3 regions of the Allobosea sp. FBZP-16 genome follow, and region 1 is predicted to be linked to each of the others. Evidence: predicted binding sites of a transcription regulator. Region 1 holds the regulator's gene; each other region holds the start of a gene.
What was found. Region 1 encodes PhoB, which activates phosphate uptake and scavenging genes when phosphate is short. Its sites were predicted from a motif close to TGTCATNNANCTGTCAT; they were not measured.

Region 1 (2,197 bases):
CATCGCTCGCCGCCAGCCGCTGGCGAACGACCTGCGCGAGCTGATCTCGGCAATCCGCATCGCCGCCGACATCGAGCGCGTCGGCGACCTCGCCAAGAACATCGCCAAGCGCGCCGTCGCGATCTCCGGCCAGTTCTCGCCGCCGCATCGCGCCGTCGTCGGCCTCGAGCATATGAGCCGCCTGGTCCAGGCCCAGCTCAAGGACGTGCTCGACGCCTATGCCGCCAGCAACGAGCAGAAGGCGATGGATGTCTGGCGCCGCGACGACGAGATCGACGCGCTCTACACCTCGCTGTTCCGCGAGCTCCTGACCTATATGATGGAGGACCCGCGCAACATCACCTTCTGCACGCATCTGCTGTTCTGCGCCAAGAACGTCGAGCGCATCGGCGACCACACCACCAACATCGCCGAGACCATCCACTATCTCGTCACCGGCCAGTCGATCGACGAGACCCGGCCGAAGCTCGACACCACCAACATCCTCGTCGACCTGCCGGCGGCCAATGGCTGAACCGGCGGGCGCTTGAACGGACGCTGACATGCCCGCACGCATCCTGATCGTCGAGGACGAGGAGCCGCTCACCTTGCTGCTGCGCTACAATCTCGAGGCCGAGGGCTTCGAGGTCGACAGCGTGGCGCGCGGCGACGACGCCGAACTGCACCTGCGCGACCATACGCCCGACCTCGTCCTGCTCGACTGGATGCTGCCCGGCCTCTCCGGCATCGAGCTCTGCCGGCGCCTGCGCACGCGGCGCGACACCGAGCGCGTGCCGATCATCATGCTGACAGCCCGCGGCGAGGAGACAGAGCGCGTCCGCGGCCTTGCCACCGGTGCCGACGACTATGTCGTCAAGCCGTTCTCGCTGCCCGAATTGATCGCCCGCATCCAGGCGCTGCTGCGCCGCGCCAAGCCCGGCCATGTCGCCGGTCTGCTCGCTGCCGGCGATCTCGAGCTCGACCGCACCACCCGGCGCGTCCGCCGCGCCGGCGCCGAATTGCATCTCGGCCCGACCGAGTTCCGCCTGCTCGAATTCCTGATGCAGGCCCCGGGCCGGGTCTATTCCCGGGCGCAACTGCTCGACGCCGTCTGGGGCCGCGACGTCTATATCGACGAACGCACCGTCGACGTTCATGTCGGGCGCCTGCGCAAGGCGATCACGCCGGCCAATGCCAAGGACCCGCTGCGCACGGTGCGCGGCGCCGGCTACGCCTTCGACGAGACGTTTGCCCGCAGCTGAGCGCTTCTGTCAGCGCGGCGCGGCGATGATCACCGCTGCGCCGGCAAGGCAGAGCGCGGCGCCTGCCAGGTCGTAGCGATCTGGTAGCACCTTCTCGACCAGCGCCATCCAGGCCAGCGACGCCACGATATAGACGCCGCCATAGGCGGCGAAGGTGCGCCCGGCGGCTGGACTGTCGAGCAGGGCCAGCAACCAGGCGAAAGCCGCAAGCGATACCAGGCCCGGCAGCAGCCACCAGGCCGACTTCCCGAGCTTGAGCCAGGCCCAGAAGGCGAAGCAGCCGGCGATCTCCGCCAGCGCCGCGGCGGCATAGGTCGCAAAGGTCGCCATGGCGCTCTCCCGTGGTCCTGCCCATAAAAAAGCCGGCCACGAGGGCCGGCTTTTCCGATTTTGGATGGTTACGCCGCCTCAGGCGCGGACGGGCTTGCGCTCGCGGCGCCGGTCGGCCGCCGGCTGGTAGGCGATCCGGGCGTGATAGGCGCAATAGGGCATGCCGGTCGCGCTGCGGCCGCCGCAGAAGCGGAACTCCGGCGTAGTCGGGTCGCCCATCGGCCACCGGCACATATATTCGCGCAGATCCATGATCGTGACCCGCTCGGAGAACGGCACGACCACGTCCTCGGCCGGCGCCGGAGCGCGCTCGACCTGTGCTTCGGTCGCGATTTCGGGTGCGAACTGCGGTGCCAGCGCGGTGTTGCCGCGAGTCAGCCCGGCGCCACCGTTCTGATGGCCGGCGGGATGGCTCGGCGGGCGGGCCGCCGGCTTGCGCGGGCGCGGCGTGGCCGAACCGGGGCTCTTGGCCCGGCCGGACAGGCCGAGACGGTGAACCTTCCCGATGACGGCGTTGCGCGTGACGCTGCCGAGCTCGGCGGCGATCTGGCTCGCGCTCAGGCCGTCATTCCAGAGCTTCTTGAGCAGTTCGACGCGTTCGTCGGTCCAGGCTCCGGCTTCGGTCA
Region 2 (2,197 bases), on a different contig from region 1:
CGGACATATTCTAGACTGGACGGTCTAGTTTGATAAGCACCCTTTAAGGGCGGAAGCGTGACGGAATGATCAATGCACGGACGCGGTAGCGCCACCGCTGCAGAAGCAAGACCGATGCCGGCCGAAAAATCACGGCCGGATAAACATGACGCGATCACTAGGGCCGCGTCGGAGACGTTCCTGGCCGAGGGCTTCGATCGCGCCAGCCTCGATCAGATCGCCCAGCGCGCCGGCGTCTCCAAGCAGACCATCTACAGCCATTTCGCCGACAAGCAGGCGCTGTTCCTGGCGATCTGCACCGAACTCACTGAAAAATTGACGATTCCGCTGCGCAGACCGGCCAGCGAGACCGGCGATCTGCGCTCCACCTTGCTGCGTCTCGGCGAGGATGCGCTGGCGATGATGCTGCATCCGGCCTCGCTCGATTTGCATCGCCTGATCGTCGGAGCCGCCGCCCGCTTTCCCGAACTGGGACAGGCTGCGTACGAGGCTGGGGCAGGCCGCATGATCACGGACCTCTCCGCCTTGCTCGCGCAGCGTTCACGATCGGGTGATGGCCTGCCTCGGCCCTTGGCCGACGAGGAGGCCGACAGGCTCGCCGAGCAGTTCATCGGCATGCTGCGCGGCTTCCATCAGGTCCGCGGCCTGTTCGGCATCGCGCGCGCGGCCGACGCCGAGCGCAAGGCTTATGTCGCCGCCTGCGTCGACTTGCTGCTGCGCGCGGGCTGACAGTCCACCTTCTGCCGCGAGTGCGGGCGATATGGTTGACGGTCGATGACCGGCCTTCCACCTCGGCCGTCCCGGAATGCACCTCCTGTCACGGCGCTGTCATCTGCCGCCGATACCGCATCATCCCGCAATCGCGGGAGAGTGTCGATGCTGCGTATCGAGGGTCTGACCAAGCGTTTCGGCGGTAAGGCCGCCGTCGACAACGTCACCCTGTCGATTCCACGCGGCGAGATGGTCGGCATCATCGGCCGCTCGGGTGCCGGCAAGTCGACGCTGCTGCGCATGCTCAACCGCCTCGCCGACGCCAGCGAAGGCCGTATCCTCAGCGAGGAGCGCGACGTCACCGCCCTGCGCGGCGCGGCGCTGCGGGCCTGGCGGCGCGATACCGCAATGATCTTCCAGCAGTTCAACCTGGTCGGCCGCCTCGACGTGCTGACCAATGTCCTGCTCGGCCGCCTCAACCATCGCTCGGCCGCGCTGACACTGGTCAAGAGCTTCTCGCAGGACGACAAGGTTCGCGCCATTGCCGCGCTCGAGCGGCTCGACATGGGCCATCTGCTCGCGCAGCGCGCCGAGACCCTCTCCGGCGGCCAGCAGCAGCGCGTCGCCATCGCCCGCGCTCTGGTGCAGGAGCCGAAGATCATCCTGGCCGACGAGCCGATCGCCTCGCTCGACCCGCGCAACACCCAGGTCGTCATGGACGCGCTGTTCCGCATCAATCGCGAGGACGGCATCACCGTGGTCTGCAATCTCCACCATCTCGACATCGCCGCGAAGTATTGCGACCGGCTGATCGGCATGGCCGGCGGCAAGGTCGTATTCGACGGCCCGCCGCATGCACTGACGAGCGAGCTTGCCGCCGAACTCTACGGCATCGAGGCCAAGGATGCCGGTGCCGAAGCGCTCGACGCGCTCGAAGCCATCGCCAGCCAGGAAGCCAAGCGCGCCAAGCAGAACGCCGCCTGAGACAGCCGGCGGCGTGCCCGCGGGCCTGCCCTTACGCCTGACCTTTCACCACCGACTTTTCCAAAGGAGCACCACCATGCTGACCCGTCGTCATACCCTCACGCTCGCCGCGGCCGGCCTTGCCGCGACGCTCGCTACGCCTGCCTTCGCGCAGGACTGGAAGGCGAAATATCCCGAGCTGGTCTTCGCCATCATCCCCTCCGAGAACGCCTCGGGCGTGGTCGAGCGCTACACCCCCTTCGTGAACTATCTCGCCAAGGAGCTCGGCACCAAGGTCACGCTGCGCATCGCCAACGACTACGCCGCGATCATCGAGGGCCAGCGCGCCGGCAACATCCATATCGGCATGTACGGCCCGGCCTCCTTCGCCCGCGCGCTGATGACCGGCGCCAAGGTCGACGCCTTCGCTATCGAGACCAATATCGACGGCACCAAGGGCTACTACTCGGTCTTCTACGTGAAGAAGGACTCGCCCTATCAGAAGATCGAGGATCTCAAGGGC
Region 3 (2,197 bases), on a different contig from region 1:
GAGGCGGATGCTGTCGCCGGTCAGTTCGTCGTCGCCATCGCCGATACGGGGCCGGGGATTCCGGCCGAGCGCCTCGCGACGATCTTCGAGGAGTTCGAGCAGGGCGGCATGACCGGCCATCGCGACCAGGCCGGTACCGGTCTCGGCCTCGCCATTGCCCGCCGGCTCGCCCGCGCCATGGGCGGTGAGATCGAAGCCGGGAATCGCGCGGAGGGCGGCGCATTGTTCCGTCTGGTTCTGCCGTTACGAGCCGGCACAGCCCAAATCGCGTCTCCGGCCTCCCCGAACTGGCAGGTGCGACGCATCCTGGTCGCATCCTCGGCGCCGTTCAGCGCGGCCCATATCGCCGCCTGCCTCGAACGAACGGGCGCGCAGGTTCTGCGGGCCGGCGATCATGCACGGGCCCTCGCGGCGCTTGCCGGCGATTCGGCCCTGTCCGCGGTGCTGATCGACCGCAATCTTCCGGGCGGCGAGGTCGAGGCGGTGGCGGCCGCGGCGCGACGCGCCGGCGTAGCCGATATCGTGATTATCTTGGCGCCGGCCGAGCGCCGCAGCTTCGGCTCCCCCTATGCCGCCGGCTTCAGCGGCTTCCTCGTCAAGCCGGTCCGGGCGCGCTCGCTGCAGGCGCGGCTCGACCCGGTCGAGCGGCTGCAGCACGCAGTCGCGACGGCGCCGGCCGGCGACGCCTCGGCGGAGCAGCCTGTCGCAGGCTTGCGGGTCCTCGTCGCCGAGGACAATGAGATCAACGCGCTTCTGTTGACTCGCACGCTGGAGCGGCTTGGCTGCCTTACGGTCTGGGCGCGTGATGGCGGCGAGGCTGTCCGCCTGGCCGAAGAGGCCCGCGCCGGCCGGTCGCTAGGGTTCGATCTCGCCTTGCTCGATGTCCGCATGCCGGTGCTGGACGGGCTCGCCGTCGCCCGGAACATCCGTGCGGCCGAGAAGGCGCAGGGCCTCGCCCGGCTGCCGATCGTCGCCGTCAGCGCCAACACGGCGGAGGATGACAGGCGCGAGGCGCTCGCCGCCGGCATGGATGATTGTCTGGCTAAGCCCCTGTCACGCGATCAGCTGCGTGGCTGGATCGAGCGGCTTTCGCAGCTGCGAACGGGCGAGATGCTGTCGGCCTGAGCCTCGGTTTGCTCCCCAGGCGGTTGGCTTCGTCATCACAGTGACGTAGTTTTGTCGCGATCCCGTAAGACGGTCGGCGCAGAGCTATCATGCGCCGATCCTAGATCGCAGGGGCCAGACCGTCTATGACGCACGACGTTTTTCAGGGTGCCCGTCAGCCGGCAAAGCAGAAGCTGGCCGGCCAGGCCCTGTTGCAGCGTTTCTCCCCCTCGAGCCTGCTGGCTGCCGGCAAGCAGCTCGGCGGCTTCGCCTTCCCCGGCGCTGACGCCCTGTCCGGCACGCTCGGCCGCTCCGGCGCGCTCGAGGTCCGGTTGGCGCGTGGCCCGCGCGAGATCTGGCGGGCGCAGCGCCTGCGCTACCGTGTGTTCTATCAGGAGATGTCGGCCAAGCCCGATGTCGTCTCGCGCATGTTCCGCCGCGACGCCGATCGATTCGACGCAGTCTGCGATCATCTTCTCGTCATTGACCATGCCGCGCGTGGTCGCTTCGGCGGGATCAAGCCCAAGGTCGTCGGCACCTACCGGCTGATGCGCGAGCAGGCCGTGGCCAGGCTCGGCGGTTTCTACACCCAGTCCGAATTCGACATCGCGCCACTGCTGGCGCGCCATCCCGAGATGCGCTTCCTAGAGCTCGGCCGCTCCTGCGTGCTGAAGCCCTATCGCACCAAGAAGACGGTCGAGCTGCTCTGGCATGGCATCTGGGCCTATTGCCGCCATCACCGCATCGACGCGATGTTCGGCTGCGCCAGCCTGGACGGCACCGACCCCGACATGCTGGCGCTGCCGCTGAGCTTCATCCACCATCACGCCACCGCCCAGGGCGACTGGCGCGTCGTGGCCCAGCCCGGTCGGCATGTGGCGATGGATCGCCTCCCGGCCGGCATGATCGACGCCAAGCTCGCGCTGAAATGCTTGCCGCCGCTGGTTAAGGGCTATCTGCGCCTCGGTGCCCGCTTCGGCGCGGGTGCTGTAGTCGACAAGCAGTTCGGCACCACCGACGTGCTGGTCATCCTGCCGGTCGCTGCGATCGACCGGCGCTATATCGAGTATCTCGACGGTGACGCCGGGCGCTA

Region 2: phnC (phosphonate ABC transporter ATP-binding protein) is a predicted target of PhoB. The motif match lies at 816-832, and genes of this name have one in related genera.
Region 3: olsB (l-ornithine N(alpha)-acyltransferase) is a predicted target of PhoB. The motif match lies at 1,156-1,172, and genes of this name have one in related genera.

What each region holds. Positions count from the first base shown of each region.
Region 1 covers NZ_LNCQ01000022.1:18,420-20,616, forward strand. The annotation lists gene phoU (phosphate signaling complex protein PhoU) at 1-514, shown strand, start outside; gene phoB (phosphate regulon transcriptional regulator PhoB) at 543-1,241, shown strand; gene CXY91_RS06375 (YnfA family protein) at 1,251-1,571, opposite strand; gene CXY91_RS06380 (GcrA family cell cycle regulator) at 1,650-2,197, opposite strand, start outside.
Region 2 covers NZ_LNCQ01000012.1:14,170-16,366, forward strand. The annotation lists gene CXY91_RS02610 (TetR/AcrR family transcriptional regulator) at 115-729, shown strand; gene phnC (phosphonate ABC transporter ATP-binding protein) at 877-1,695, shown strand; gene phnD (phosphonate ABC transporter substrate-binding protein) at 1,772-2,197, shown strand, end outside.
Region 3 covers NZ_LNCQ01000043.1:60,457-62,653, forward strand. The annotation lists gene CXY91_RS21605 (response regulator) at 1-1,125, shown strand, start outside; gene olsB (l-ornithine N(alpha)-acyltransferase) at 1,251-2,197, shown strand, end outside.